Regions from separate parts of the Bacillus sp. 1A genome, predicted to be linked through region 3. Evidence: riboswitches for the same ligand, from Rfam matches in the RefSeq annotation. Region 3 holds a riboswitch; each other region holds the start of a gene.
What was found. A riboswitch is a leader RNA that binds a small molecule or an ion and turns the genes downstream of it on or off. The one in region 3 is predicted to bind lysine.

Region 1: it holds a riboswitch for lysine, as region 3 does, so the genes downstream of both, ACUN0F_RS17880 (amino acid permease) here and ACUN0F_RS24695 (aspartate kinase) in region 3, are expected to answer to the same signal.
Region 2: it holds a riboswitch for lysine, as region 3 does, so the genes downstream of both, ACUN0F_RS29285 (amino acid permease) here and ACUN0F_RS24695 (aspartate kinase) in region 3, are expected to answer to the same signal.

Annotation. Positions count from the first base shown of each region.
Region 1 is NZ_JBQYLZ010000001.1:3,496,394-3,507,097, forward strand. Features, by position in the region: gene ACUN0F_RS17840 (cephalosporin hydroxylase family protein) at 7-630, opposite strand; gene ACUN0F_RS17845 (NUDIX hydrolase) at 787-1,311, shown strand; gene ACUN0F_RS17850 (hypothetical protein) at 1,415-1,582, shown strand; gene ACUN0F_RS17855 (PhzF family phenazine biosynthesis protein) at 1,630-2,487, shown strand; gene ACUN0F_RS17860 (class I SAM-dependent methyltransferase) at 2,537-3,298, opposite strand; gene ACUN0F_RS17865 (DUF2716 domain-containing protein) at 3,496-3,972, shown strand; partial or broken gene ACUN0F_RS17870 (DNA alkylation repair protein) at 4,037-4,204, opposite strand; gene ACUN0F_RS17875 (iron-sulfur cluster biosynthesis family protein) at 4,217-4,600, opposite strand; gene ACUN0F_RS17880 (amino acid permease) at 4,621-6,087, opposite strand; lysine riboswitch at 6,200-6,392, opposite strand; gene ACUN0F_RS17885 (GNAT family N-acetyltransferase) at 6,716-7,165, shown strand; gene ACUN0F_RS17890 (sulfite exporter TauE/SafE family protein) at 7,205-8,107, opposite strand; gene ACUN0F_RS17895 (VOC family protein) at 8,315-9,112, shown strand; gene ACUN0F_RS17900 (aminoglycoside phosphotransferase family protein) at 9,127-10,065, shown strand; gene ACUN0F_RS17905 (metallophosphoesterase family protein) at 10,079-10,704, shown strand, end outside.
Region 2 is NZ_JBQYLZ010000001.1:5,720,256-5,730,959, reverse strand. Features, by position in the region: gene ACUN0F_RS29290 (ABC transporter permease) at 1-961, opposite strand, end outside; gene ACUN0F_RS29285 (amino acid permease) at 1,022-2,446, opposite strand; lysine riboswitch at 2,593-2,779, opposite strand; gene gapN (NADP-dependent glyceraldehyde-3-phosphate dehydrogenase) at 2,958-4,397, opposite strand; gene ACUN0F_RS29275 (ABC transporter ATP-binding protein) at 4,984-6,744, shown strand; gene ACUN0F_RS29270 (ABC transporter ATP-binding protein) at 6,741-8,741, shown strand; gene ACUN0F_RS29265 (amino acid ABC transporter substrate-binding protein) at 9,013-9,810, shown strand; gene ACUN0F_RS29260 (amino acid ABC transporter permease) at 9,797-10,495, shown strand; gene ACUN0F_RS29255 (amino acid ABC transporter ATP-binding protein) at 10,524-10,704, shown strand, end outside.
Region 3 is NZ_JBQYLZ010000001.1:4,832,891-4,843,594, forward strand. Features, by position in the region: gene ACUN0F_RS24640 (MFS transporter) at 1-348, opposite strand, end outside; gene ACUN0F_RS24645 (PadR family transcriptional regulator) at 385-924, opposite strand; gene ACUN0F_RS24650 (polyphosphate kinase 2 family protein) at 1,100-1,912, opposite strand; partial or broken gene ACUN0F_RS24655 (carbon starvation CstA family protein) at 2,002-2,304, opposite strand; gene ACUN0F_RS24660 (hypothetical protein) at 2,415-2,879, shown strand; gene ACUN0F_RS24665 (hypothetical protein) at 2,899-3,177, opposite strand; gene ACUN0F_RS24670 (MFS transporter) at 3,206-4,468, opposite strand; gene ACUN0F_RS24675 (8-oxo-dGTP diphosphatase) at 4,606-5,091, shown strand; gene ACUN0F_RS24680 (YndJ family protein) at 5,120-6,745, opposite strand; gene ACUN0F_RS24685 (DUF4166 domain-containing protein) at 6,751-7,362, opposite strand; gene ACUN0F_RS24690 (DoxX-like family protein) at 7,366-8,274, opposite strand; lysine riboswitch at 8,466-8,652, shown strand; gene ACUN0F_RS24695 (aspartate kinase) at 8,852-10,081, shown strand; gene ACUN0F_RS24700 (VOC family protein) at 10,426-10,704, shown strand, end outside.

The DNA of each region.
Region 1 (10,704 bases), 1.3 Mb from region 3:
AAAGTTTCACTTTATCTTCTTTAAAAAACCTTTTGGGTTAAATGATATGAAGAACTTATGTTTAGATTCATCGATTATGAAGTTGTTGTTTTTAGCTAAAAACTCTTCTACAGCTTCCATTGGGCCAGGGCCCCAATCGGGAGAGAGGGGATTACCATTAATACTTGTATCTTCTACAATCAAGTAACTGCCTTTTGTTACAATAGATTTGTAAAGTAAAAGTTCTTTTGAGACATGCTCTTTACTATGATCAGAATCTAAAATAACTAAAATCACATCATCAGGTTTGCGCATACTTAAAATTGTTTGGACGGCCTGTACAGAAACAGAAGAAGCTGTTACATACGTAATTCGGTCATGAGATGGACGATTTGGTTGAGGGAATATATCGATAGTAAGTACATGACCTTTTCCAATTAAATCTAACATAGAAGCTAAATATAGTGCGCTACCACCATAGAACGTTCCACATTCAATAATTAAATCGGGTTTTAATTCGTGAATGATCTCTTGGTACAAAAAAAGGTCAGAGGGAAGTTTACAGATTGGAACCCCGAGCCAGTGTGTATCATGTAACCAAACGTTGCTGTCGTAATAAAGTTTTAGAAATTTATTGCTTATAGTATCGATGTTAATTCTCCTTTCTAAAAAGGATTCTTTCGCTTTACGTAAAGTGCTTACGTATGAAAGTTGTACTATATATTATGTAGTAAGGAATTGTAAGGCGAGTGTTTTTACTTAAAAATAAGCTAAATAACTCATGTGTAAATGAAAGGAAATGGACGGATGTACAAATACACAATTTGTTTCATTAGAAAAGGAAATGAAATACTTTTATTGAATAGAAATAAAAAGCCAAATATGGGAATGTGGAATGGTGTCGGAGGAAAAATAGAAGAGAATGAAACGCCATATGAAGGAATTATTAGAGAAACGCTTGAGGAAACGGGAATAGAGCTTCCAAGTGTAACATATAAGGGGAATGTTATTTTTAAAGATAAAGACGAGTCTAGGCATAATGAGGGAATGTATGTGTTTCTTGCTGATTTACAAGATGGAGTACATATGAATACACCATTAAGTACGGCGGAAGGATTATTAGAATGGAAAGAAATTGATTGGATATTGAATTATGATAATAGAGGTGTAGTTAGCAATTTACAAAAATACTTACCGATAATATTAAAAGAAGAAAATAAGTTGGAACATATATTCACATATGATAACCGGAATATTATTCATTACACAACTGCATGTTTAATGGAAGATGATGTGAACAAACGGTATGAAAAACAACTTGTTTCTCAATAGAAAAATATGGAAACAATCAATCTTATACTCTAATAGATAATATTTTATAGAGCAATCAGCATTATTATGTTGATTGCTTTCATTTTATATGCGAGATGATGAAATGTTCCAGAAATATATTTCATTAGGCATAATCGTCATATGTACGATGCTCCTTTTTGTAGCTAGTTTGAAAAGTGATAAAAAACTGCAAGACATTCAAAAAGTAGATTATCTTGTTTCCTATTCAAATGTAATGAAAGATGGTGGTTATATAAATGCGTATGAGTAGTACTTTATATGCTACAATTTACTATAAGTGAGGAAGGAAGGTGTCTTATGAAAATATCTGTTTATGTTGCAAGTGCATTTAGTAAGGATCATAAAGGGGGAAATAAAGCAGGAGTGGTATTTATGGAGAATACATTGACCACTACTCAAAAAATGGCAATAGCCAAACAACTGGGCTATGCGGAAACTGCATTTATATCAGAGTCCGAAATTGCTGATTATAAATTTGAGTATTTTACACCAAAAGAGGAAGTTGATTTATGTGGTCATGCCACAATTGGCTCTTTCGCGATACTGATGCATGTAAATAAACTTTTCAAGAATCGCTATACGATTGAAACGAACAGCGGTGTTCTTACTATTACCATAAAAGATGACATCATATTCATGGAACAAAACGAACCGATATTCTATGATGTTATATCTCCAAATGAGTTTATCGACTGCTTTGACATTAAAGATATAGACAATACATACCCAATTCAAATTGTCTCCACGGGCTTAAAAGATATTTTAATTCCTATAAAAAGCGAAACACAATTACATATAATGCAACCTAATTTTGAAAAAATTAAAGAAATCAGCAAGTATTATAATGTTGTCGGGATGCATCTATATACTTTTAATGAGAATCGAATTATATGCAGAAACTTTGCTCCGCTATACGATATCAATGAAGAAGCAGCGACTGGAACTTCAAACGGTGCATTAGCTTGCTACCTTTATGAACAGCGCTACTTACAAAAAGAAGTTTATGTATTTGAACAAGGTTATTCTTTACACTCGCCTTCCGAAATATTAGTTAAATTAGCAACCGATAGCGAGAATAAAATAGAAAAAGTTTATGTTGGTGGCAAAGGCTATTACTGTGAAACGAAGTGTTTAAATATAGAAAATATTGAGTGAAAATAAAAAAAGAGATGGTAGATCCATCTCTTTTTCATATGCTCCATGATTAACCGCGAATCGCTTTAATCATAAAACGATGTTGCTTCACATCAAAATATCCTTTTTGCAAGATGATCTCATGTATACGATATAATTCCTCATAGTAACCTTCGACAGTAAAATCAGGAATTTGCCACGGAACTGCTTTTAAATAATAGACGATCGCACCAATGTCATAAAAACGTTGAAAAGGGAACTCTTCTTTTGCTTCTAAAATAGTAAATCCATTTTCCTCTAACTGACTACATGCCGTTTCAAGCGACCAACTTGCAAATTCGCTATTTAGCGGCGGGCTAAACTGCTCATTTAGTTCCGCACAATCGAGACCACCAACTTGTTGTGTAAGGAAAATTCCATTTGGAGAAAGGATTCTGTTTACCTCAGAGGCAGCATATGATTCATGCTGATTTATCATTAAATCAAACTGACCATCTTGAAATGGTAAAGCAGTATCATCCGTTACCTCTATAACTGTAACCCCTAAAGGTTCTAATTTCTTCCGAGCAATTGGCACGTTTGGAGCATAGCCCTCAGTCGCAAAAATAGTTGATGGGAACGGTTGTAACATAGATAAAAATTCTCCGCCGCCAGTGCCCATATCGAGCATTGATTCTGTATGCTGCATAAGTTGAAAAGCAGTGCTGCCGTACGACCACGATAAAGGCTCGCTCTTCATTCGACCAGTTTCTGAAATGAAAGAAAAATCCCAGCCGCTAAAATTTGTATTAGCACTTTCTAATAAAGTTAAAAATAATGGATCACGTTTCATAATTGTATCCTCCTATTTTGTAAGTAAATGATATGATGAGAAAAGAAAAAAGGAGGACCTCTTATTAAAATGGAACGGTTTTACGTTTCATGTTCGAATAGATTCATATAAATTCGCTCCTTGTGAGAATGGTTATTTATATATTCGGGATAATCGAGTGGAAATCCTTTGAAGTTAGTAGGGAAGGTAGTTGTTTAATGGAAAACTGGATAGAGTTTACGGACAAAGAGAATGATCAAATTTGGGACAAGATATATAGTGAACTTGATTTTTCACCAAGTGTTTCTATATTTCCATCATTTATGGTGCCAAGTCCTTTTGTTACATATAATATTTCTCATTACTTTGGGGAGTCGATAAACGATCTGGAAAGTAAAGCGTTACAAGCTTTTCAAGAAATTACAGCATCGAATGAATATATCATGGCACTGGATTGGCAACATGAGTGTTATTGGGTGAATCCACATGTAGAGTTTGAAAGAAATGAATTTGATGAGTGGATGATACCTGTATTTCCAAATGGAGATTACTACTTCTTTATTCAGAAAGACTTTAAGTGGGGCTATTTAGGCCAACCTTGGGAAGAGAGTATAACGATATTTGGAAAAGAACTTATAGAAAGCTTTGAACGAAATAAGCCGGAAATGTTTCGAAATATTTTAAGGCAAGGGTAATGGTTGAAAGAGGAAAACCGTTTATATTTCATTTTTGAAGCATAAGCGGTTTTCTTTAAAATACTTAAAAAGAAAAAACTTTTGGCAAAGCATCACTTTTTATCACCGTTCTTAACCCATGTTTTATAATCCAAGGGTTAATCGGATGTTGTTTATCACGTAACTGCTGCAACCATTGAAAAAAGAGTTCTTTATCTTCTTTCTTAATGTCGTTAATATGATTGGCTACTGATAAAAACAAATTTTATTTTTTAATCGACAACCCATAAACTAAAGTCTCACTCGGAGTCGTAATACTAAAACCTGTCGTTTTATAATCAAGTGTCACCGTATCACCAGTGTAGTCTTTCGTAAATGAATCCATTTGTACAATAAAATCAGCATCTTCATATACAACATCATCTGCATCATATGTATCCCAAATTAAATCAACATCAACGAAAATACTGCAAGAGTTTGTCATTGTTCCTCTAATGCGAATGATTTTTTTGTCTTCACGTTCTAATCTATGTATAGCTGCTTTTGCTTCATCAGTAATGCGAATGTCTTTATGTATATTTCCTTTATTATTGCAAAAACAGGAGGAATAGGGAAGGGAGAAGCATTGGAATAAAAAACGAGCAAACATATTTGTTTGCTCGTTTCACTTTATTTCAATTCACATTTATCAAGTGGGATCACTTTTGTTTTCTTCGTAAATTTATATCCTAACCATAGTACTAAGAAGAGTGGTAAACCGATGTAAGAAACGAGTACACCGTTCCAATCGATTGCTTCGCCCATAAATGCGCCGTAGTTTTGTCCTAAAATTACGATGACACAAAGTGCAAATGCGAAGATTGGACCGAACGGGAACCATTTTGCTCTATATGGTAAGTCTTTTAAATCTTTACCTTGAGCGATATATGCTTTACGGAAACGGTAATGACTAATTGCAATTCCGACCCATGCGATAAAGCCAGACATTCCAGATGCGTTTAATAACCAAATGTATACAACACCGTCACCGAATAAAGAAGCAATGAAAGCGATACTACCGACAATCGATGTTACGATTAATGCGTTAACAGGTACACCGCGGCTATCTAATTTACCAAGAAACTTCGGTGCTTTTCCTTGGCGAGCTAAGTCCCAAAGCATACGAGTTGATGCATACATACCAGAGTTACCAGCAGACAGTACTGCCGTTAAAATAACAGCGTTCATAACAGAAGCAGCAAAGGCAACGCCTGCTTTTTCAAAAATAAGTGTAAATGGACTTACTGTAACATCACTTGCGGCAAGGCTTTCAGTTGTATAAGGAATTAATAAACCGATAACGAGAATCGCAAGGATATAGAATAAAAGAATACGCCAAAAGATTGAGCGAATTGCTTTTGGAATGTTGCGCTCTGGATCAGCAGTTTCACCAGCGGCTACTCCTAATAATTCAGTTCCTTGGAAGGAGAACCCAGCAGCCATAAATACACCGATAATTGCCATAATGCCGCCATTAAATGGTGCATCTGCAACAGTGAAGTTTTTAAAGCCAACAGATTCGCCGCCCATAATTCCGAAAATCATCATGAAGCCGACAATTAAAAAGATAATAATAGTAACTACTTTAATAAGTGCGAACCAATATTCAGATTCACCAAACCCTTTAACAGATAAATAGTTTAAAAGGAAAATAATAGCTAAACATAATCCACTCCAAATAAGAGAAGGGGTATCTGGGAACCAAAATTTCATAATTAATGTTACAGCAGCGAGTTCAGCAGCAATTGTAATGGCCCAGTTATACCAATAGTTCCATCCAAGTGCAAAGCCAAGGGACGGATCAACAAATTTTGTTGCATAAGTACTAAAAGATCCAGTAACAGGCATGTAAGCTGCGAGTTCAGCTAAGCTTGTCATTAAGAAATACACCATAATTCCAATTGCGGCGTATGCGATTAGTGCACCGCCAGGACCAGCTGAATGGATGACACCACCGCTGGCAAGAAATAGTCCGGTACCGATTGTACCACCGAGAGAAATCATTGTAAGGTGACGAGATTTTAATCCGCGTTTTAATTCACCTTGTCCTTGTGTAGTTTGCGTTTTAGAGGTAGCTTGATTCGTTGCGCTATTCATGTTCAACACTCCTTTTCTTGTAAGATAGGAAGGAACGGGGGAGAAAAATACAAAAAACCGCCAAAGGAATTTGGCGGAACGTTTCACAAATAACCACCCCATCATACCCTTCCGTTAAGATAGCACCCCACGTTTACACGGTAATTTTGTAAACGTGACAGTTCTGTTCCTTTCGGAGACAGCCCCAGCTCATAATTCCAGAGAAGAAATATAAACTTCGGCAACTTTTCCTTTCAAACGGAGTCGGTGACATTCTCTGTGTCTCGTCCGTTTTACTCATAAAAGTCGCAACCTCTACCTCATCGGATTGATGAGGATTTGATATATTGCTAAGATTTTTAATATATGGCAATTGTAATGACTTTCTGAATATATTGCAAGATATTTTGTTAGGAAAAGTCAAAAAATATCGGTTATTGTATAGGAAACGCTTGCAAAACTCCACCCGAACCTACTATTATGTAGCAATAAGCAAAGAAAAAATTGTTATACAAATGTTTCGCAAAAAATATTGAAAAACCCTTTAAAATTAAATGAAAATTCAGAAAATATAATTCGACATTCATGATAAGATCATATTTTTTTGTTATAATTAAAGTAACGTTTAAGCAAAAAAGGGGAAATTAACATGAAATTAAAAACAGAAAGGCTCTATATAGTACCGTGTACAGAAGAGAGGATGCACGTTGCGAGAAAGCAAGGATATGATAGTGGTCCACATATTGTAGGACATGTAGAAACTGTAAAAAAAGATAAGGAAGTATTACCTTGGGGCGCGTGGTATGTCATTCGAAAAGAAGATGACATCGTTCTAGGTGATATAGGGTTTAAAGGGAAACCAAATGAGGAACATATAGTAGAAATTGGTTACGGATTTATTGAGAAATATTGGAATAAAGGGTATGCGACAGAAGCTGTAAGAGAACTAATAAATTGGGCTTTTCAAACAGGAGAGGTAGAAACGATTATTGCAGAGACACTTCTTGAAAATGATGGATCGATTCGTGTATTAGAGAAATTACATATGAAAAGAATTGGCACTACAGAAACGATGATTAACTGGAAAATAGAAAAATAAAAAATACCGCTCGAGGTGAATCGGGCGATATTTTTATCGTTATGGTAGCATTTGTTTTTGATCATTCGGATATCCGGCGGTCGGTGCGTTAGAACGCTTGGAATGATTACGAACAGCAATGAAAATAGAAATAATAACGACAATACCAACTGCCACGTAAGAAAGTGAAATAATAGTCGGATCCACTTTAAATGTAGTGAGCAGTGTACGAATGTTTGTAAAGATAATAAGGCCACCAACTAATACGCCAAGTAAATGTGCTGGAACGATGCGTACTAACCATGCAGCAATTGGAGCTGCGACAATACCGCCAAGCATTAACGCAAATACCCAAACCCAGCTTACTTGTTCCCAGCCAAGTGAAATGAAAAATCCGATTGTTGCAGCGAGTGAAACAGGAAATTCGCTCGTATCTACAGATCCAATAACTTTTCTAGCTTCATTTCCTCTTGCTAGAAGCACAGGTGTCGTAATCGGACCCCAGCCACCACCACCAGTTGAATCAACGAAACCAGCGAATAAGCCAAGCGGAACAAGCTGTTTAGCTGACATACGTTTTTTTGAAGTAACAATTTGTTTTTGAATGAGGAATCGTAATAAAATATAAACCCCTAAAGTAAATAAAAATACGGAAATGTACGGTTTAATTACATCACCAGGTAAATTGCTTAAAAAACATGCCCCAATAAATGCGCCAATTGCTCCTGGTAATGTAAGCCTGGAAACGGTATATTTATCAACGTTTCCAAATTTGATGTGAGATGCACCAGAAGCGGCAGTTGTAACGACTTCAGCTAAGTGAACAGATGCGGAAGCTACAGCCGGTGCGATACCAAACATTAATAATAGTGAGGTAGATGTTACCCCGTACGCCATTCCAAGCGCACCATCAATCAATTGAGCGAAAAATCCAATAATGGCAAAGACAATTAATTTCTGCATAAATAATCCCCCTGTAAATAATAAATGAAAAAGGCACTTTTCCCGTATGAGAAAAGTGCCTTTGGTTTTTCCAATCAGCAATAATTAAATTTGTTTTATTATAATACATATTAATCGTATAAATCAACTAGGTTTTAAAGTTTTTTGAATTGAATGAAAGAAAAATAAAATATACAATAAAAGGATGGAGAGAAAGGGGAGAAAGACATGTTACGATTTGATCATCTCGTACACGCAGTACATGGTACACCGGAGGAAGCGGCAAAACAAATGCAGGAGCGTGGATTTCATACTGCACTAGGCGGAGAGCATATTACCTGGGGTACTTGGAATAGTTTAAGTTATTTTGATTTATCATATATAGAATTTTTAGCAGTTCAGCATGAAGAAAAAGCGAAGAAAGCAGACAATCCATTAATACAAGAAACAGTAGTGAAATTACAAGACGGAGAAGGAATGCTACAAATTGCAATTCGAACAGATGCCATTGAAGACCTAGCAAATAAATTTAGTAAGCACGGTTTACATACGATAGGACCATTTGAAGGGAAACGTATGAGAAAAGATGGCCGCCTTTTAGAGTGGAAAATGTTATTTATAAAGCAAGAAGAGAACGGACCGAAATTACCTTTCTTTATACAATGGAATGAAACGGACGAAGAAAGAAGAAACGATTTACGTAACATAGGGACGATCACTGAACATAAAAACAAAGTACAACAAATTGAAATGATTCATTACGCAGTGAAAAATGTTCGAGAAACAGTACGGAAATGGAAAGAAGTAATGGGGCTAACTGCAAGCCAGGTCGTTAAGAATGAAAAATGGAATGCAGAGTGCCAAAGCGTATCATTTGGAGATGTTCATGTGCAGTTTTGTGAACCAATTGGAGAAGGGTTAGTACTAGAACGATTGAAGTATCATGGCGAATATCCATTTGCAGTGGAATTTACAGGTGGAAGTAAACGAGAGAATGAAGTGTTAGGTAGTTTGTACATATATTGATAGAGGTGAACGTTGTGAAGGAAATACTTAGAGAGATAGAGAGAAAACTAGAATGGCCTCGTATTGTAAAGTGTACAGCTATTTCAAAAGGTTTTTCACATGAAGAGAAATATAAAATTGAATTAAAGAACGAAGAAACTTATTTTGTAAAAGTATGTGATGTTGTTCATTTTGAACGTAAACAAGAAGAATATACGTATATGAAACAATTAGAGTTATTACATATTCCTACGCCTCAGTTAATTCATTTTATAAAGCTGGAGGATTTAAATAAATGTGTTCAAGTATTTGAATGGGCACAAGGTGTAAATGGTGAAGAAGGTTTAGGGAAGCTATCGGTGGAAGAACAGTATTATGCAGGAAGAAAAGCAGGGGAAGTATTAAAGAGAATCCACTCAATTGAAAGAGAAAGTGCAAGTAATAAATGGGAAACGGTTCGATGGAATAAATACGAAAGATACGTAGAAGCGTTAGCAAACTATGAAATAGATTTCCTTGATTTGAAGCCAGTATTAAGTTTTGTAGGGGAGCATAAACAATTATTGAAAAATCGCCCAATCACATTTTTACACGATGACTTCCATCCAGCAAATAGTATGATTCATAATAAGGAGTTTATCGTTATCGATTTTGGTGGATATGATTTTGGCGATCCAATACACGATTTCTATAACGTAGCGATTTTTACTACAAGAATAAGCAAGCCATTTGCGGTTGGACAAGTTCATGGTTATTGCGGGGGAGAACCGTCACTTCATTTTTGGCAACTGTATTCATTATATGCAGCAATGACATTCCCAGCTGATATCGTATGGACAAACCGAAGCACGCCACATTTAGTAAATGATATGAAAGAGAGATTAAACCGAATTATCGAAGATCATAACAATTTTTCATCCTATATTCCAAAATGGTATCAATCACAACATGAGGATATAATAAACAATAAGTAATGGAGGGATTCATATGGATAAAATAGCGGTAATTTCAGATATTCACGGTAATATTCCAGCTTTAGAATCTGTGCTGCAAGATATTAAATTAAGAGGAATCGAGCGCATCATTTGTCTTGGAGATTTAGTCGGGAAAGGTCCTCATTCTAGCGAAGTGATTGAAATCATTCGTAAAGAATGTGAAGGAGTTGTAATGGGGAACTGGGATGATTTCATTACAAAACCGACTGAATTTGAGGCATTAAAATGGCATCAAAAACAACTGTCGGAAGAACAAAATGACTATTTAAGAAGCTTACCATTTTCAATTGAATTTTTTATGAGCGGCAAACTGATTCGTATGTTCCACGCTTCACCGAGAAGTTTATATGAAAGAATTCAACCACATGCCTCAAGAGAAGAGCGTATTAGTATGTTCGAAAATAGTGAGCTCACAGAGAATATAGAAGGAGAAAGAAAACCAGATGTCGTTTGCTACGGTGACGTTCACCAAGCATTCGTTCAAAATTTCAAAAGGAAAACGTTATGTAATGCTGGTAGTGTAGGAAATCCTCTTGAAATTACACAAGCTTCTTATTTAATATTCGAAGGATCTTACAATGAAAAAGAAGCAGCGAGCTTTTCTATTCAACTCGTACG
Region 2 (10,704 bases), 890 kb from region 3:
ACAGGGAACGGAGCTGCATAGAGATCATATATAGGACGATGTAAGCGATAGCACCTTTTACGTATATGTTTGGTATAAAATATAAGGCGAAGGCACCGATCAACCCTAAGCGAATATATATACCGAAATAATCATTCCCGCGTAAAAATGCTAGTGTATGTAAATAGAAGAAAGTTGCTCGTTTTTTATGTAATAAAGGTTCAATCCAATTTGTAAGCCATTTTCTTTTATTTACTTGCTTATTCAGTTGCGGAACATCGGTAAAAATGCTAGCAAATTGATAAAAACGAACGTCCATTTTTTCTTCTTGTTCAATTATGTAATCCCACGGTATTCGTTTTGTAGGTTGTTTTTTCGTGTATAGAAGCAGGAAAGCAAGTAGTAAGAGTAATCCGCCCAATATGAGAACATGTGCCGAATAAAACAGCATGTAAATGATTAGGGCGTTACAAGCAATACGGATGATCAGCCATATACTTTTTTCATAACTATCACGCCACATCCAATGTGTATATATATTCCAAGCTTTCGTAATCATTAAAACGATAAAGATTGTACATAAAAAAGGCACAGTTAATTGTAATGATTGCATTGCAAGTGGAACGAGAATAAGGAACGTAAATAATAATGGAAAAAGCTGAATGATGTAATTATATAGAAGAGATTTTTTAAAATAAGATGTTAGTTTCTCTTCTAATGCAAGCAAATAGACAGCATCAGGTTTTTGAATAAATGTACGGATAGGGCATCTCGTTATAATCGCTGTTAGGACGATTGTAATAAGTAATAAAGATAGTCCTTTAGAAGGCGCTGTCTTAAGAAACTTTGCGTAATAGTAAGCACCTATACAGGCAACGAAGATAAAGCTATATAGTAACCCGTTAATCATACGTGCAAAGTATGTAATGATATTTTGAATATGTTGTTGGAAGCGGCTGCTCCATAGTGATTCAATTGACATGTTTTTCACCTCTTTGTTCTATTATATATGTTTTACAAAAGAAAAAACGAGCAAATTGCGTTATGCAACTTGCCCGTTTTTCTTTTCTTTATTTTTTTTCTCATCACGATTCATTAATGGATAGAAAGCAAATCCGATTACGAATAAACCAATTCCGAGAAGGAACGTTTTGATATCGGATGCGCCGGTTTTAATAACCCATAGTGCGTAGCAAAGTGCGATTACTGCGACTATGCCATCTGTAATTCTTGCCCGCATTTCATTTTTATATGTTTCACCAGTTGCGACTAGTTTTAACTGGAAGATTGGTGAAACGAGATATGGAATGAGGTAGGCTAGTGTTGATACGGTAATAACGAATGTATAAGCTTCCGCAATGGTTCCTGATAATGTTGAGAATAAGAACACTTGCGACATAATGTTTGTTAATCGTAATGAGTAAATTGGACTTCCTTTTTTATTTGTTTTCGTAAAGAAGGAAGGGAAGAAACCTTCTTTTGCAGCTTGATATGGTACTTCTGAGCTTAATAAAATCCAGCCTAATATAGAACCGAATAGAGAAGTAAGTGCAAGTAATGCCATCAGTTTCCCGCCGCCATGCCCCATTGCAGCGTTTAATGCGTCTGCTAATGGACGTTCAGAAGCTTGTAATTTATCAACGTGAAGGACACCCATTGTTAAAATTGTAATTCCTAAGTAAATCGCAACTGTAATAAGTAATCCCGCAACTGTTGCGCGTTTTACTGTTTTAGGAGAGGTAGCACGGTTTGATAAAAGTACTGCTGATTCAATTCCGATAAATGCCCACAGCGTTGTAAGAGCGGCTAAATTTACTTGTGAAAGAAGGCCGTGTGATACACCTGATTTATCGATCATCGGTGTGTACCATTGTCCAAACTTAGAAGCCTCGAATGCAAATAACGTAACGACGATGAATAAAAGGAATCCTGTTACTTTCGTTGTTGTTGCTAAGAAGTTTAGCTTTCCAGCTCCGCTTACACCGTTTGTTAATATAATATGAGTTCCCCAAAGTAAGATGGAACAAATAGTAAATGTAATTAGTTTTCCGACTTCTATGTTAAAAGAACCGATTGAAAATAGTAGTCGTGTATCTTTCATAATTGGGAAGAAGAGTGATAAATATCCCGCGAAAGACGTAATGATGGCAACGTTACTTGCCCAGTTTGCAACCCAATATCCCCATACCATACTGAAACCAGCCATTTTTTTCTTTTTTGGTGATGAGAATAAAGCATATGCATGACTTTGTGGTCCTGTCGTTAAATCAGGACGACGAATTGCTAAATTACCGAAAACAAGAGCTAGCATTAAAACACCAAACCCTGTTGTTAACCAAGCTAAAGTGACACCGAGAGGGCTTGCTGTTTGTGCCAACGTACTTGGCACCATGAAAATACCAGCGCCAACCATGTTACCGACAACGAAAGCTGTTAGTACCCAAAAGCCCCATTTTTTTTGTTGCATAGAAAATACCTCCAAAGTTAGTATAACCAAGTCAAGCGAGGAGATATGTATGTCTTCTTAGTAGAGAAGAAAAGTTCCAAACAAAACAAAAAAAGCACGTAATTTGCCGCTACATGCTTTCTATCTTATAAGAAACCCACGACATACCTCTCGATAGCTCTCCACAAACGAAATGTTTCGTTTGTGACAGTTCTGCACTTATTAAATGCAGACCCAGCAAGCGTGCATGGTGGACACGACTTACTTCGGCAATCATTCCTTTCTCATTCCTTCATCAATGCCACTACATCTCCTGAAACGATACTCTTAATGATTGCAACCTCTACCTCACCGAGATACGAATGAGGATTTAAATATTAAATTAACGTAGTTAAGAGTAACAAATGTATTTTTATACGTCAATGGATATAGTAATAATCAGATTATAGAGAAGAGTTTGTTATTAGGAATGGATAATTATTTAATATAAAAAGAAGCTGATCTAAAACTAGATCAGCTTCTACATATAAGATTAAACGAAGTTTAATACTGTTACTTTTTCACGTGTCATAGACTCAAGGCTCTTACGAATACCTTGTGCGCCCATACCTGAACCTTTTACACCGATGAATGGGAAGTGGTCAGGGCCGCGCTCTGTGCGTCCGTTAATTTGAACAGAACCAGTTTCGATTTTGTTAGCAATTGCAAATGCTTTGTTAATGTCTTTTGTGAAGACACTTGCTTGCAAGCCGAACTCTGATTTGTTAGCAATTTCAATTGCTTGTTCATCTGAAGAAACACGGATGATTGGAAGGATTGGGCCGAATGGCTCTTCCCAAGCAACTTTCATTTCTTCTGTTACGTGGTCGATTAATGTTGGGTAAATTAAGTTACGCTCACGTTTGTTACCGATAACGATTGTTGCACCTTTTTCAACAGCGTCGTCAACTAAACCTTGAACGAAGTCAGCAGACTTGTCGTCGATTAATGGAACGATTGTGCTGTCTTGTTCTGGAGATCCAACTGATAGCTCAGCTACTTGCGCTTTTAATAAGCCAACAAGCTCGTCCGCTACGTTTTCGTGTACAAGTACACGTTTAATAGCTGTACAACGTTGACCAGAGTAAGAGAATGCACCGCTTACGATATGGTTTGCAGCATCTTGTAAGTCAGCATCTTCACGAACGATACCAGGGTCTTTACCACCAAGTTCTAATACAAGTGGAATCATTGCAGCTTTTTTCGCTAAATGTTTACCTGTGTTTGTACCACCTGTGAACGATACCATATTGATGCCTTCGTGTTCTACTAAGTAGTCACCAATTACAGAACCACGTCCTGTAGCTACGTTTACAAGACCTTTTGGAAGGCCAGCTTTATGTAGTGCTTCAACCATTTTAATACCACTAATTGCACCTTGAGTTGCAGGTTTGAAAATAACAGCGTTACCCATAATTAATGCTGGTGCAAGTTTTGCAGCAGATAAGTTTACTGGGTAGTTAAATGGTGCGATTGCTAATACAACACCAAGTGGTGCGCGTTGGATGATCGCAAGTTTAGATTTCGTTCCGCCAGGGAAGCTATCGCCCATCATGCTTTCTCCGTGCATATGAAGAGCTTCTTCGATTGTGTAACGAATGAAATCAGCTGTACGAACAACTTCTTTCTTCGCATCTTTATATCCTTTACCGACTTCTTTCATAATGATATCGGCAATTTCATCTTGCATATTTACGAGCTCATCAGCCCATTTATATAAATATTTTGCGCGATCTTGTAGAGAAGCTTCCGCCCATGATTTTTGAGCTTCTTTTGCAGATGCAATTGCTTCATCTACTTCTCCGCGAGTAATTGCTTGTACTTGTCCAATTACTTCGTGTAAGTATGGAGATGGAATTTCGATTGTTTCTCCTGAAGAGGTTTCTCTCCATTCTCCGTTTAAATAAAATTTGTACGTATTGCTAGTTGTCATGATTAGTCCTCCTAAAATAGCAACTTGTAAGAGTGAGTATAAGGTGATTGTAGGGTGTTTGATAACATTTTTCAAATGAAATGTTTGTGAAAACGATTTCTTATTCTTTTTTTATTTTGTATGCCCTTTCTTACAGAAGATTCTCTTATTTCAAAATGATGTAGCATATATTTTTATTCGGTTTGTAAAAAAAATAATTGACAGAATACTCAATAAAGTTGTAAGATTATAAATGGAAAATAAATGAAGGGGGTGTGCGTAATGATTGTAATCGTAAATGTGATGGGCTTAGCTCTGTTAAATGGCAGAAAACATTCATATCATTACGCAACCCGTGCGGATATATAAGGCATCTTTGTCTTATAAAAAGCGTACGTTGCGTATATCGTAACGTACGCTTTTATGCATTTTTGTGCATATCGTCAAGCGGCGGTATGCTTTTTTTTGTTTTCCACATTACTATATAAAATTTGGGAAGGTGGAAAAATGTGATGAGATTGTATGGATTACGAAATGTAAATGTGATGGGTCTGGATAGTGGGTAAAGAAATGGGAGTGAAATGAGAACGAGAAGGGAGAGGTTACATTGTTATCAGTATTACTAAAGCTAAAATGGTTTTTTAAAGAGCATTGGAAGAGATATAGTATCGCCATTGGAGCTCTTTTAATTGTGAATATAGTTGAAGTCATTCCCCCGAAAGTGTTAGGGGTTACGATTGATAATATAAAAACAGGAACGTTAACGAATGCGGCGATTATGCAATTTATTCTTATTTTAATAGGGGTTACGGTAATTGGATATGGTCTTACTTTCGTTTGGCAACATCAGCTGTTTGGGGGAGCATTCGTACTGGAGAAAACGATGCGCTCTAAATTTATGGGGCATTTACTTAAAATGACACCGACGTTTTATCATAAAAATCGTACTGGTGATTTAATGGCGAGAGCGACAAATGATTTAAAAGCAATCGCTATGACAGCTGGTTTCGGTATATTAACGCTCGTGGATTCGAGTTTATATATGCTTACGATTGTCTTTATGATGGGATTTACAATTAGTTGGGAGCTTACATTTGCGGCGCTTATACCACTTCCGATTATGGCGTATGCGATGAACATATATGGAAAGAAATTGCATGAGAGATTTACAGTTGCGCAAGATGCGTTCGGAGATATGAATGATAAAGTACTTGAATCAATCGCTGGCGTGCGCGTTATTCGTGCATACGTACAGGAAAATGCAGATGAGGGAAGGTTTCATCATTTAGGAGATGACGTCTACGAAAAAAATATGAAAGTAGCGAGAATTGATGCATTATTCCAGCCGACTGTGAAAATGCTTGTTGGCCTTAGTTATTTAATTGGTTTAGTGTACGGCGCGTATCTTGTATTTCAATCAAAGGTAACACTTGGCGAACTCGTTTCTTTCAACGTGTATTTAGGGATGATGATTTGGCCGATGTTTGCAATTGGCGAATTAATTAATGTTATGCAAAGAGGAAATGCATCATTAGACCGTGTGAATGAAACGTTAGCGTATGAACCAGATGTCAAGAATCCGAAAAATCCAAAGCTTGTACAAGAGCCGGATTATATTCAGTTTGAGGATGTTTCCTTTTCATATCCTTCATCGACTGGGGAAAATTTGAAGAAGGTGTCATTTACATTAAAACAAGGGGAAACGCTTGGGGTTGTTGGAAAAACAGGAAGCGGAAAAACGACGCTCGTACGTCAGCTTCTTCGTCAATATCCGCTTGGAGATGGGGATATTGCAGTCTCTGATGTGACGTTAGATAAAATAACGAATGAAAATATACTCGGGTGGATTGGGTATGTACCTCAGGAACATATTTTGTTCTCCAAAACAGCGAGGGAAAATATTTTATTTGGAAACCGAGAAGCGACGGAAGAAGAACTCGAGAAAGCAATTGAAATTGCGGCGTTTAAAAAGGATTTAGAGTTTTTACCAGAAGGGTTAGAAACGCTCGTCGGAGAGAAAGGTGTTTCTTTATCAGGAGGGCAAAAACAAAGGATTTCGATTGCGCGAGCTGTTATTCAAAATCCAGAAATTTTAATTTTGGACGATTCTTTATCAGCTGTTGATGCTCGTACGGAAGCAGCAATCATCGAGAATATAAGAACAGAAAGAAGCGGAAAGACGACGATTATTACGACGCACCGTTTATCTGCCGTACAACATGCGGATTGGATTCTCGTTATGGATGAAGGTGAAGTAATAGAAGAAGGTACGCATGATCAGCTTATCAAAAGCGGAGGCTGGTATGCGGAGCAGTTTGAAAGACAACAAGGTGAAAGTGAAAGTGCGGATAGTGGGGTGAAAATATGAGCGTATCAAAACGATTGTTCCAATATGCGATGAAAGTAAAAGGGACGATTTTTGCAGCGATGCTAATGTTATTTATTTTCGTCATCGCAGAGCTTGCTGGTCCTTTCGTCGCGAAAACGATGATTGATGATCATATCGTCGGGATAGAGAAACCTTGGTATGAAACAGAAAAGAGTGAAGAGGCTGTTTCGTATAATGGCGCCTTTTATAAGCGAAGTGATCGCTTCCAGGAAGGTGAGAAAAAAGGAAAAGAAGTACGCGTGATGCAAGTCGGTTTTCAATATTACTTTGTACCGAATAAAGTGAATGCTGAAGGCTCACGTACTGTAAAAGATGATATGATTACCGTTCAAAATGGTAAGGCAGTGCAAGTGTATAAAGCGAAAGCATTAACGAAAGAAGAAGTGTTTGCGTTTTATAAACCAGAAATAAACCGTCTATTATTACTTGGTGGTGGCTATTTCGCTTTATTAGTAGTCGTTTCATTATTTGCATATGGAAAGCAATTTTTCCTACAGAAGGCAGCGAACAAAATTATTCAAATTATGAGGGAAGATGTGTTTTCTCATATTCAAACGTTGCCGATTCGTTATTTCGATCATTTACCAGCAGGGAAAATTGTATCGCGTGTAACGAATGATACGGAAGCCATTCGTGATTTATACGTAACGGTATTGGCGACATTCGTTTCTAGTATCATTTATATTATTGGGATATTCGCTGCGCTATTTTTACTCGATGTAAAATTGGCGACGTTATGTTTACTTATTATCCCGATTTTAATTGTTTGGGCAATTCTTTATAGAAAGTATGCGTCTGTATACAATCATAAAATGCGCTCACGTTTATCTGATATTAACGGAACAGTGAATGAATCTATTCAAGGGATGCCGATTATTCAAGCGTTTCGCCAAGAGCGTGAAACGAAGAAAGAGTTTGAAGAATTAAATGGTGATTATTTTAAATATCAAAATAAAATTTTGAATTTAAATGCAGCAACTTCTCATAATTTAGTGTCTGTATTAAGAAATATCGCTTTTACAGGTGTGATTTGGTATTTCGGTGGTGCTTCATTAAGTGCTTCAGGCGTCATTTCTTTAGGGATACTGTATGCGTTCGTTGATTATTTAACACGATTGTTCTCGCCAATTACAAATATGGTAAATCAGCTTGCTAACTTAGAACAATCGCGTGTTGCATCAGAACGTGTTTTTGAATTGTTAGAGGAAAAAGGGGAAGCAGTAGAAGAGGAACGTATGCCTCGCTTACAAGGAAATGTGAAGTTTGATAATGTGTCGTTTTCTTATAATGGAAAAGATGAAGTGCTAAAAAATATTTCTTTTGAAGCGAAACAAGGAGAGACAGTGGCACTTGTCGGTCATACTGGATCAGGAAAAAGTTCTATTATGAATGTACTCTTCCAGTTTTATGAGTTTGAAAAAGGGAAGCTTACGATTGATGGTCACGATGTAAAAGCGATGCCGAAACAAGCAACGCGTGAACATATGGGAATCGTACTGCAAGATCCGTTTTTATTTAGCGGGACGGTCGCTTCTAATGTAAGCTTAGAGAATGAAAAAATTTCAAAAGAGCGCATCGTAAAAGCATTACGTGATGTTGGTGCTGAACGGTTTGCGAACAATATAGATGAAGAAATTACGGAGAAAGGAAGCACACTTTCAACCGGAGAACGTCAGCTTATTTCGTTTGCTAGAGCACTCGCTTTTGATCCAGCCATTTTAATTTTAGATGAAGCAACGTCTAGTATTGATACAGAAACAGAGGCGATGATCCAACAAGCGTTAGAAGTTGTGAAAAAAGGAAGAACGACATTTATTATCGCTCACCGTCTTTCAACAATTAAAAGCGCAGATCAAATTATTGTGCTTGATAGAGGAACGATTTTAGAAAAAGGCTCTCATGATGAACTAATGAAAAAGCGCGGGCGTTATTACGATATGTACAAAACGCAAATGGAAGGAAACCAGAGCGCTTAATATGTATGGGGGAGAACTTGTGAGTTTCACAAGTTCTTTTTTAGTGAATCAGGGCTGTTAAATAAGAAGTATTGTTTTACCTTTTTCTTTATAAATGCTATATTAAAAAATGTTACTTATTTTTTGTATGTAGCGTTATTTTCCCCTTTTGTTTGATTATGAAGAAAAAGGATAAACTAAATAAGAACATTTTCATTGAAAAATTGTTCAAGATTGCATACAATCAATATAGTTTTTAAATTCCTATCAGAATACTTGGAGGATTACCATCATGAAAAAATTATTTTCAGTACTTGCAGTAACTACATTAGCAATCGGGATTGTAGCGGGCTGCGGTAAAGAAGAGAAAAAAGATACAGCTAATCAAGATGCGTTACAAAAGATAAAACAAAGTGGTGAACTTGTAATTGGAACAGAAGGTACATATCCACCGTTCACATTCCACGATTCAAGTAATAAATTAACTGGATTTGACGTTGAATTAGCAGAAGAAGTTGCAAAACGTTTAGGAGTAAAACCTGTATTTAAAGAAACACAATGGGATAGCTTACTTGCTGGTCTAGATGCAAAACGTTTCGACATGGTTGCGAATGAAGTTGGTATTCGTGAAGATCGTCAAAAGAAATATGACTTCTCTAGCCCATATGTTTCATCTTCAGCGGTATTAGTTATTGCGAAGGATAAAGATAAACCTGCTACATTTGCTGATGTAAAAGGATTAAAAGCAGCACAATCTTTAACAAGTAACTATGCAGATATTGCTAAGAAAAATGGTGCAGAAATCACGAATGTAGAAGGATTTAGCCAAGCAGCAGAATTATTAAATACTGGACGCGTTGATTTCACAATTAATGATAAATTATCAGTATTAAACTACTTAGAAACGAAAAAAGATGCAAAAATTAAAATTGTAGATACAGAAAAAGAAGCGTCACAAAGTGGATTCTTATTCCGTAAAGGTAGCGACAAGGTAGTACAAGAAGTAAATAAAGCGTTAGAAGATATGAAAAAAGATGGTACGTACGATAAAATAGCGAAAAAATGGTTCGGTGAAAATGTATCTAAGTAGTGCGTTGGTTTCAGATCGATTGTCTACTTGGATAGATATTATGCAGTCTTCCTTCATGCCTATGCTGAAGGAAGCTGTATTTACGACAATTCCATTAACGCTTATTACATTTATTATCGGGATTATACTTGCGACGTTAACGGCGCTCGCACGTATTTCAGGTAGTCGTATTTTACAATGGATTGCTCGTATCTATGTATCTATCATTCGCGGAACGCCACTTCTTGTACAGTTATTTATTATTTTCTATGGTCTTCCAACTCTTAATATTGAAGTTGAGCCATATACAGCAGCAGTTATTGGATTTTCATTAAATGTTGGTGCGTATGCATCTGAAATTATTCGTGCTTCTATCCTTTCAATCCCGAAAGGGCAGTGGGAAGCAGCTTATACAATTGGGATGACATACCCGCAAGCATTAAAACGTGTTATTTTACCGCAAGCAACGCGTGTATCTATTCCGCCGCTTTCGAATACATTTATTAGTTTAGTGAAGGATACTTCATTAGCATCGTTAATTTTAGTAACAGAAATGTTCCGAAAAGCGCAGGAAATTGCGGCAATGAACTATGAGTTTTTAATTGTTTATTTCGAAGCAGGTCTAATTTATTGGGCAATTTGCTTCTTATTATCTATTGTGCAACAAATATTAGAAAAACGTTCAGAACGTTACACTCTAAAATAACCCTTTCATAAAAGGAGTTTTTGTTTTTATGATTTCAATTCAACATTTACAAAAAAGTTTCGGAGATAATACCGTACTAAAACATATAGATTTATCAGTTGAGAAGGGGGAGGTTGTTGTTATTATCGGGCCATCGGGATCTGGTAAAACGACATTCCTGCGTTGTCTCAACGTGTTAGAAACGCCGAACGCTGGTAATATTCGCATCG
Region 3 (10,704 bases):
TGTCGGAAATAAAATTGCCGCACCAATACTTTGTATAAAACGAGAAAAGATAAGAAAATCGCCCGTATTAGCAAAAGCACAAAGCACTGATCCACCACCAAAAATTATCAAACCAAGAATATACATCTTTGCTTTCCCAAAAATATCAGCTATCCTTCCTAGTGGAATGGCTAGTACTGCAATCGTCATCGTATAAACATTTAATATCCAAGACATCTTTTCTAATGAAGTATTTACACTCGTTTGTATGGCTGGTAAAGCTATATTCATAATTGTCGTATCAATCATACAAAGAAATATACCTAAGCACATTAAAAAGACAATCTTAATACCCTTTGATTGCTCCATGTTCATCTACCCCTTTATTTATTATGAACGTGTTTTTCATTCTTCCGTTTTATTGTGTTTTTTTACTTCTAGTTGCTCTAGTTTTCTTTTCAACGTCTCTACTTGAGCACTATACGATGCGATACCTACATCTAGTGAAATTTCTTCAACAAAAGTAATACCTTCTCTCCACTTTTCATATTTCAAACGAAGATCCGCAATATATGCTTCTTTCCTTTCAATTTCGTCCGCAATCCATTTTTTTATTGCCTTGTCATCGCTATAATAACCGAAATACATCCTCATTAAAAAATCTGAACGTAAAACATCTTTCTCTACATCTGTTTGCATGTACTGATAAAACTCTTCACGCCCTTCATCTGTAATAAAGTACATTTTCTTATTCGGTTTTCCTTCTTGCATAATAACCTCTTTCTTTATTTTCCCCTCTTTTTCCAACTGTCGTAACGTTGGGTAAATCATTCCAAAACTCCCATCAAAGAAATGAGTAAATACGTCTTCAAACACAATTTTAATATCATAACCAGACATTTTTTTTCCCATTAACAAGCCTAAGACAACATCTCTTCCCTTCAAAATAAAACCTCCATACTGTATATAATCAATAATTATATTAACATTGTTAATATAATTATTGATTATATACCTCATTCCGTTAATTGTAAAATGTTTCTAAATAAAAACACCCTGTAAGTTTATTATCTAAAATTACAGGGTGGCTCTACTTTATATTTCATATACAAACTTTGTACTATTTTACAACTTCATCTTGATTAGCTTCAAAACCTTCTGTCTTACCCTCTTTCATTTCATAATAATACGAAGGTAATTCTATATTATGTTCTAAAAGGTAATCCTCAATCAATGCAATAATCACTTTCAATGTTTTCAAACGTGCGTATAATTTATCATTGCTTTCAATAATATGCCATTTCGCATTTAGCTTACTTGTTTTTTCAAACATGTCTTCCATTGCTTCAACATACTCATCCCACTTTTCACGGTTACGCCAATCTTCGTCTGTAATTTTCCATCTTTTTAAAGGATTGTTCTCTCTATCTTTAAACCTCTTTAATTGTTCATCTTTACTAATATGATAGAAAAACTTCCCGATTATATAATGATCATCTGTTAATAGTTTTTCAAAATCATTAATCTCATCATACGCTCTCGTCCACTCTTCCTTTGTAGCAAAGCCTTCAACACGCTCAACTAACACACGGCCGTACCATGAGCGATCAAAAATAGTAATTTGCCCGTACTGAGGTAGTTTCCGCCAGAAACGTTGCAAGTAATGGTACCGTTTTTCATGAGGTGCTGGTGCTCCGATTGGATTTACTTGAAACCCGCGCGGATCAAGATGTTCCGTCACTCGCTTAATCGCTCCGCCTTTTCCAGCCGCATCCCAGCCTTCCATAACGAGCATAACTGCGATTTTTTCTTCTTTTACAATTTGCTGTAGTGCTAATAAACGTCTTTGGTATTTTTCAAGTTTCTTATTATACTTAGATTTCGATTCTATTTTTTTCATTAAATCTACTTTAGCAAGATATCCATTTTCCATAAAACAAATCCCCCTTGTTGTATGACAATGTTATTTTAACATATTATTGGAAAATTTTTCACATTAGAAAAAACTGTGTAGAAAAATCTCTACACAGCTTCCTTCTCTAATTGCACATCTACTTCAATATTCTCATTTTTATTTTTCACAGCTTTCATAAAGAATACAGCAGTTACTATAATCGTAATAAATGTACCTACAATATAAGATGTGTTTAGCGGAATGTTAAAACCAATTTTTGCATTTAAAATGTAAATTACAGTCATGAGTGTCATGACTGTCACGGGAATTAAGAAAACAACATATAATTTTCCTTTTATAAATAAATACATCGTTCCAATCCATAACGCAATTGCTGCAGGCAATTGGTTAGCCCAAGAGAAATATATCCATCTTATTCACAAAGAGAGACTATATTTTTTACAATTGAATTATGGTATACCTTCTCAAAAAAAGAAGATAATAACAAATAAATTCGTTACAGAATGGGAGTACTTTAAAGATGAAACGAAAAATACTTTCTCTCTTTACACTAATCTGTTTAGCACTACCAATACAAGCTAGTGCATACACATTTCACTCACTACCAATTGAATCAAAGTCTAAACAGTGGTATATCGAAATTGATAAATCCCATAACGCAAACAAGCAAGCAGCGCAGCCAAAACAGGGTGTATACGATACATATCGCTTACTCATAAAAAACATCGGTAATGATGTTTCAAACGTAGCTGTAGAAATAGTTGATAACACTCCTACCTCTAAAGCTACTTTTAATCCTACTACATTACATAACAACGTTTCAAAAAGTCAGACAAGCTTTGACTACATCGTATTCCCTTTAGACTTTAATAGCCATAATTTTAAAGTCGTCATTACTTGGGAAGAAAAAAATTTCTCATACAACGGTCATCCGGTAAATGAGGGGGAACAAATGAAACAAACATTTGTGTTTAATGAAGAATAAGCCCTAATTTGATTAGGGCTTATTCTTCATTTACAAAACCAGATTGAATCGCTTCCGTCACTTCTTCTGTGATTTCTAGTTCTGTTGCTTCCGTACTAATTTTCTTGTCCCAAATATGTACGGAAGGCTTTTCGTTACAAAGATGTTTTATTAATACTAGTTGGTTATATGTTAGCTTATTTTCTCTATGGGTGGCGATATAGACTGTGAAATTTTTTGCTTCAAAGACCTTTTCTTGCAAAATATATTTGTTGGCCAACTCCTTTACTACTATATCTTTCAAGTTTTCTATAATCATATAAGTCGTTCCCCCTTCCCTTATATCATCAATCAAATCGTCGAATACTTGTTACACATAACGCTATTCCAATTGTTACAAGTACAAAAATAGCTAGTGTTATAATCGTTATCTCGCCACCTATGACAGTAGCTAACCATCCTACAACCACATAACCTAGTGGCAATAAAGCAAATGAACCTAACATATCAAGGCTTGCCACTCTTCCAAATGCTTCTTCTGGCACAAGCTCTTGTAAACTTGTTTCCCAAATGAGTCCAAATATCATCATACCAAACCCTTCAATTGCCATTAATCCAATTAAAGCAGGTGCCCAAGTAATAAACGGCATAACTAAAAGCGCACAACCACTTATTAAAACACCACCATAAGCAAGTAATCCACGCTTATGCCACCGTTCTCTCCCACCAAATATTAACGCGGCAATTACAGCTCCAACACCAGAGGATGCCATTCCTAATCCATACACGTATGCTTCAAATTGATGATGAACATTAAATAACCATGGAATTAATACGACGATAATTCCTGCATAACAAATATTGATGAAAGAAAAGACTAAAATTGTAATCCATAGCCACGGATGACTTTTTAAAACGAAAACACCTTCCATAAACTCTTGTTTGTAATCGACCTTTCTCTTTTCAATGGAGTTTACTTTTTTAAACTTTATTTCTCTTAAAAATAATAAACAAAAAAATGATAGCAAATACGTTACTGCATCTAGTCCAAATCCTATTCCAGCAGATGCAACTGAAACGATTAATCCTCCAAGAGCCGGTCCAATTAGTCGTATACCTTGATTACTCATTTGCGTTAATGCATTAGCTGCATTTCGAATGTCCGGTACAAATACTTTCGCTCTTACAGCCGCATACGCTGGCTGAAATATCCCTTCCATAAGTCCATATAATGCTACAAGTACATATAGAAGTGGAATTGTTAAAACGTCCATAAATATAAGTGTCGCAAGTAATAGCATTACTATACAGCGAATTATATCTGTAAATAACATTACTTTCACCCGATCAATTCGATCTACGACTAATCCAGCAAACGGTAACGCAAGAATATTAGGTAGCATGTACATTGCCATTGTCATCCCCATTACAACTGTTGAACCAGTTAATGAATACACAACGACTGGCAAAATAACCATCGTTATCGAACTGCCTAAAGTCGAAAGTAATTGCCCAATCCATAAAAACTTAAAATATGGTGACGCTTTAACTGGCAATAATAATTTCCCAACATACCCCAAACCTTTTTCTCTTTGTACTTCCCCTTGCATTTCTCTCTCCTCTTTTCAAATGATTATAGACTTTATAATATATCACTAAAAATTCCTAATATTCTTTTTCAATTATATAAGAAACCATTATGTTATGGTAAAATTATCAAAATAAATATAAAGGAGAATACATTGTTATGCCTCAAAATTCTCATAACATCGAGCACCGCATCTATACAATGTGTATGATCCAGCGAAATAATGAAGTTTTACTTATAAAACGCCCCGATCATCGAGGTTTTCCTGGCTACATCGCTCCTGGCGGTAAAGTAGATTTTCCAGAAAGTATCGTTCACGCTGCTAAACGAGAAGTAAAAGAAGAAACTGGATTACTTGTTTCAAAATTAACTTTTAAGGGATTAGATGAATACGTAAATCCGAAAGAAAACGTTCGATATATGGTATTTAATTATTGGACAGACTCATTTGAAGGCGAACTTCTTATGAATCCTCCTGAAGGCGAATTATTATGGGTGCCAATTGATACAGCATTAAATCTTCCTATGCAAAATTGGTTTAAAGAGAGATTCCCATTATTTTTTGAAAAAGGTACGTTTGAAATTCAACGTGTTTGGGACCGAGACTTAGATAAACAAGTTGCTATGACAATTACGCATACGTAGAAAAGCTTGGAATCTCTCCAAGCTTTTCTTACTTCTCCGCTATTTTCTTAATCTCATAATCAATTTCTAAAAATTCAACTCCAAATATCCACATTCTATGATTAGCTTCTAATATGTGATCTGTGCTCTCTTTAATAATAAAAGTCTCTGCTAACGGTAAACGAATTGTAAAGAAACGAGTATGTAAATAAATCCCCTCATCTCCTTTACCATTTCTTCTCAGCTTACTAGTAATGATTAAATCATTACTCTTATTACATAATTTTAAAACCCCCGTCATATTCGAATTTGGTAAAGGTAATGCAATATTCATATATGTCTCGCTCTTATATGTGTGCTTTGAATAAAGAGCTACAAAAATAGATTCTCCTGCTTCATTTTTTCTTAGCCAAGCCCTTACATTCTCTCTTCCATCCTTCTCATCTATTACCCCGATGATAGAGCCATGCATCGTTTCCCACTTGCCGCCCATTCCTAAATGTATTTGTCCTACACGCTTACTCATTTTTTCATAGCAAAATGCAAGCGGGTGGAACCAACGATTCCATTTAATATACGATTGTAACTCATACTCTTTTGTATTTTCATAGAAACGAATAATACTTAAAGGAATCTTGGTCACGTCAAATATCTCACTATGAAAATCATTCATTTTATCAACTAAACCTTTGTATTCCTTGCTATCTATTAAATTTCTGTTATGTAAAAATGCTTCTCCAACTGTCGTATTTCCTCTTAACCTGCTCATTGGTTTCCCGTAATATTTATAATTCGGAGCACTCTTTTCAATCATCCAACCGACAAATGCCGGTAACGCTACTCCAATTCCATTAACAACACCGTGAATCCAAACCATTTGAGCAATTGTAATTGTCATTACATGTTTCAAATTCCCATATGAATATATAAGTGAAAACATAATTGTTACCATGAGTGTACTAGACGATATGATCAGGAGAACCTTTGCACTAATAGCAGTAAATTTCGTGCGCCAAACATAAATCCCATAACTATAAATAGCACATAAATATAGAAGAACTGCAAAAAATTCAAATGCTCTTGAGTACGTAATTCCTATTGCAACTGTCATAGGTGAAATGACGATGATAAACATAATAGCATCATACACTTTACTTCTCTTTTCTCTTTTTCTCCCAATTAAACCAGCTGATAACGGCAGTAGAAATGCCGAATAATGAAAATGTGCAGCGGTAAGCAAAACAATGTCAGAACTAAAGTGCATAATGGAGAGTTTTGCTACAGAAGCAAAAAACCAGAAACCACCTAAAAACAAATACATAAACGCACTATCGATAGCCGTCTCTTCTAACGGTTTCCATCCTCTTTCTAGTAATCTACTTACACCAAATAACGCAAAAATTCCTGTATATACAAACCAAAGTAACGCAAAGAAATAGTGATTTGTTACGAAAGCTAGCACTGCACTAATTGCTGCGATTGGATATAACAGCGATACAAATTTACAAAATAATACATATAATCCATTTCTTGTTTTCTTATCAATGATGCAAAATGACATCGGTATAAATAACAAAATAGATAATAAAATAATTGCTTCAACTGGGTTTACATTTGACCACTCACATATTAGAAAAATAATATAACAAGCTATCCCAACTATTATATTTTTCATATCACTTATTTCCTCCCCACAAATGTTCCCTTATATGAAAATAATGAACCAATTAATACATTGCGCACTTGTACATGAATTCGAAAACATTGTAGTGTTTCATCATAACTTTCTACAATTTTGGCGTCTCCGTATAAAAACCTAGGTAACGGTACTTTTCTTCCAAACATAAAAAACCATTGTTTCTTTGAAGAGATATGCATCCCGCCTTTTTCATCAATATAAAAATTCAATGTAGAAACGAGTAAATGTGGCTCACCAAAATAATCTACAATTTCATTATTCTCTTCATCCAACTGCATAACAGCGTTAAAGTATCTTTTCTTATTATGAAAATAAAAAGTACGATTCCACCGCACAAGTTCATTTCCATGTTCATCTCGCTCAGCTGTATTATGTATTGTAAATGGCACTTCCTTCCCCCGTTCAGAGAAAAACATTCGAAACTTCGATGCAATTTTTAATATCAATTTTACGAAAAAAGAACCTCCGTAAATTCCATCCATCTTTCCTTCTCCAATAAAGCTATTTTCTTCTGTAATCTCATAGCGTTTCTGTAATTTTGGATGAAGTTTTTTATAAGAATCCCCTAATAGTCTTTCATACATATTAGCCATACATTATCCCTTTCTCTTCCTCTTGCAATTTTTTGAGCTTGGCAAATTCGTGCTATTTATATAACCGACAATTGATAACCCCATTAGTAAAACATTTAATGTAATTGGATTAAACGGCTCTGTAAAGCTTACGATATTCGTAAAACCCGCCGCTATCGTTAAGGCTATTAACATAAAAATATGTACGATAAATACTTTTCGTTTTGGAAATGGCAACAGCCATAGGACACCAAAAATAATTTCTAGTAATCCAATTATTTTAAGTACAAAAATACTATGTTCCGTTGAACCAATCATCACAGATAGCATTTTTACTTCTTCTGAATGAGTAAACACTAGTTTCGGCACTATTCCTTGATACATCCATACAAAAGCAAATAAAAAACATACGAGCCAATATGTCATTGTTCTTCTAATTAGTAACTTAGGATGAAGTCCCTTTTCTATCCATAATTTTAACGCATCAAAACTCCAAGCAGTCGCCCAGCCTAATAACGGACGAAACATATAGAAATCTATTACATTTCCTATACGACCAAACCTCGTATCGTAATCATATTGCGTCTCAAAATGAATGTGTTCTTTACGCGGTGTATACTTCCAATAACCACGCCCTATTTGAATAAGTGATAATTTATTATCTGTCCAAAATTTTAAAGAAGAAATCCGTTCACCCGTTTCTTTTCTTATTTCTCCTATCGATTCCCCTTCACCAACTATTTCAAGTCCAAATCCAATTTTAGTTTTATATAAAAACTTCTGCGGTTCTCCTTCTTTTTTCTCTAAATACGAAATTTCAGTAAAGCGAGCATCCCATTCTGTATGTATATCTGGTTCCTGTGTATATCCCCATAAATTTTCCATTGTTGTGTTCATTTCTGCCGAAACATAAATAGGCTTTTTCCCCTTCATTCTTCCACCTCCTATGCACTATAAATTTAATGTACATGCAATGAATTTATTTTGCTACAGTTTTCACAAACTACTTCAAGAAAAGAAAGAATTTTTAAAATTTATACAAAACACTTGATTCCCCGAAAAATTTAAATTATTATAAAACAAATGTTACCAACAACTTCATAAATCAAACACTCTCGCCTAAAACGTGAGATAGAGGTTGCGATACTTATGATTATTCTAATGGAGACACAGAGATGTCTATGAACTTAGATGAAAGGAAGTATTGCCGAAATCGATAATTTTCTCTGCATTTATCGATTGGGGCTGTTTTCGAATAGAAACAGAACTGTCATATGTACAGAAGTGTATGTATGAAGAGCTATCTACAAAAAAGAGATATCATTTTTATGGTATTCCTTTTTTGGCGGTTTTTTTATTAGCTCCGTTTTCTGTTTCCCTTTTCCTGTAACAGCACCATCCTCACTTATTTGAGATGGTGTTTTTTGTTTTTCTCTGGTAACTACAGGAATATTGGGATTTATATATGTCCTAATCTATTCTTAAAAATGGATGAAAGAAGGAATTCATAATGGAAACGATTGTACAAAAATTTGGTGGCACTTCTGTCGGAAATGTCGCGCGCATTCAACATGTAGCAAATTTAATTATTGAAGAATATGAACGAGGATATAGCATCGTCTCTGTCGTTTCAGCAATGGGAAAAAGCACAGATGAACTCGTAGCACTTGCTAACGCGATTTCAGAAAATCCGAGTAAACGCGAAATGGATATGCTGCTATCAACAGGAGAGCAAGTGACTATTTCATTATTAACGATGGCACTACAAGCAAAAGGCTATAACGCGATTTCATTAACTGGATGGCAAGCTGGTATGACGACAGAATCTGTACATAGTAGTGCACGGATTACTGACATTCATACAGATCGAATTCAGTCTTATCTTACTGAAGGCACGATTGTTATTGTAGCCGGTTTCCAAGGAGTTAGTGAAAACCATGAAATTACAACGCTTGGACGTGGTGGTTCTGATACTACAGCTGTTGCATTAGCGGCTGCACTACAAGCAAAAAAATGTGATATTTACACGGATGTGACAGGCGTATATACGACGGACCCCAGACTTGTAAAAGACGCTTATAAATTAGATGAAATTTCTTATGACGAAATGTTAGAACTTGCAAACCTCGGTGCTGGTGTATTACACCCGCGTGCGGTTGAGTTTGCTAAAAATCATAATGTCGTTTTAGAAGTTCGCTCAAGTATGGAACAAGAAAATGGAACAATTGTAAAAGGAGAATGTAACATGGAACAACAATCAATCGTTAAAGGTATTGCATTTGAAGATAATATTACACGTGTCACAATTAAAGGATTAGAACAAGGTGCACTTTCAACAATTTTCTCTACATTAGCAGCGGCACATATTAATGTAGATATCATCATTCAAAGTATTACAAATGAAGGAACTGTTCACCTCTCCTTCTCAATCCATTCTAATGATTTAAAAGAAACGTTAGAGGTATTCGAACAAAATCAAGAAACACTTCACTATGAATCTGTAGAGTATGAAAATCATTTAGCAAAAGTATCCATTGTAGGATCTGGTATGGTCTCTAATCCAGGTGTTGCTGCAAATATGTTCACTACTTTAAAAGAAGAAGATATTCATATTAAAATGGTAAGTACATCAGAAATTAAAGTGTCTGTCGTTATTGACCGCCTTCATTTAGTAACAGGTGTTGAGGCACTGCATCAATCATTTATGGCGAAAATTGAGCCTTTAGTGCAGATGAGTTAATTTCCACCGGTAAAACTTTAAAAAATATATGAATCTATTTCCTTCCTATATCAATAGAAACAGGGTAGGACTGTTTTGTGGGAAAGTCGAAGTTATTCTATCGAATAGCAATTACAGTATCGAATTCTTGAAATGATAGCATTCACGAAATAAAGTTCTCGCATATTTCAATAGTAAAGGGTTTACGAAGTGTTATTCGTTAACAAGATTTTATATACTATGCCCGAAAACACCTTGTCACATTTTCCAACACTGTGACAAGATGTTTTTTGTTTAGAAGAGATTTTAGTATAATTATGAGGATAATTAAATAATAAATTTATACATATAAGGAGATAAAGACTATGGCAAACAACAAATTACTAAGAATGGATAATGTCAGCATCGTTGTAGAATCTCTTGATAACGCAATCTCTTTCTTCGAAGAGATTGGATTAAAACTCGAAGGGCGAGCTACTGTCGAAGGTGAATGGGCTGGTCGCGTAACTGGACTCGGTTCTCAGTGCGTAGAAATTGCTATGATGGTTACGCCAGATGGCCATAGCCGAATTGAACTTTCGCGATTTCTCACCCCCCCTACTATTGCAGATCATCGGACAGCTCCTGTAAATGCCCTCGGTTAT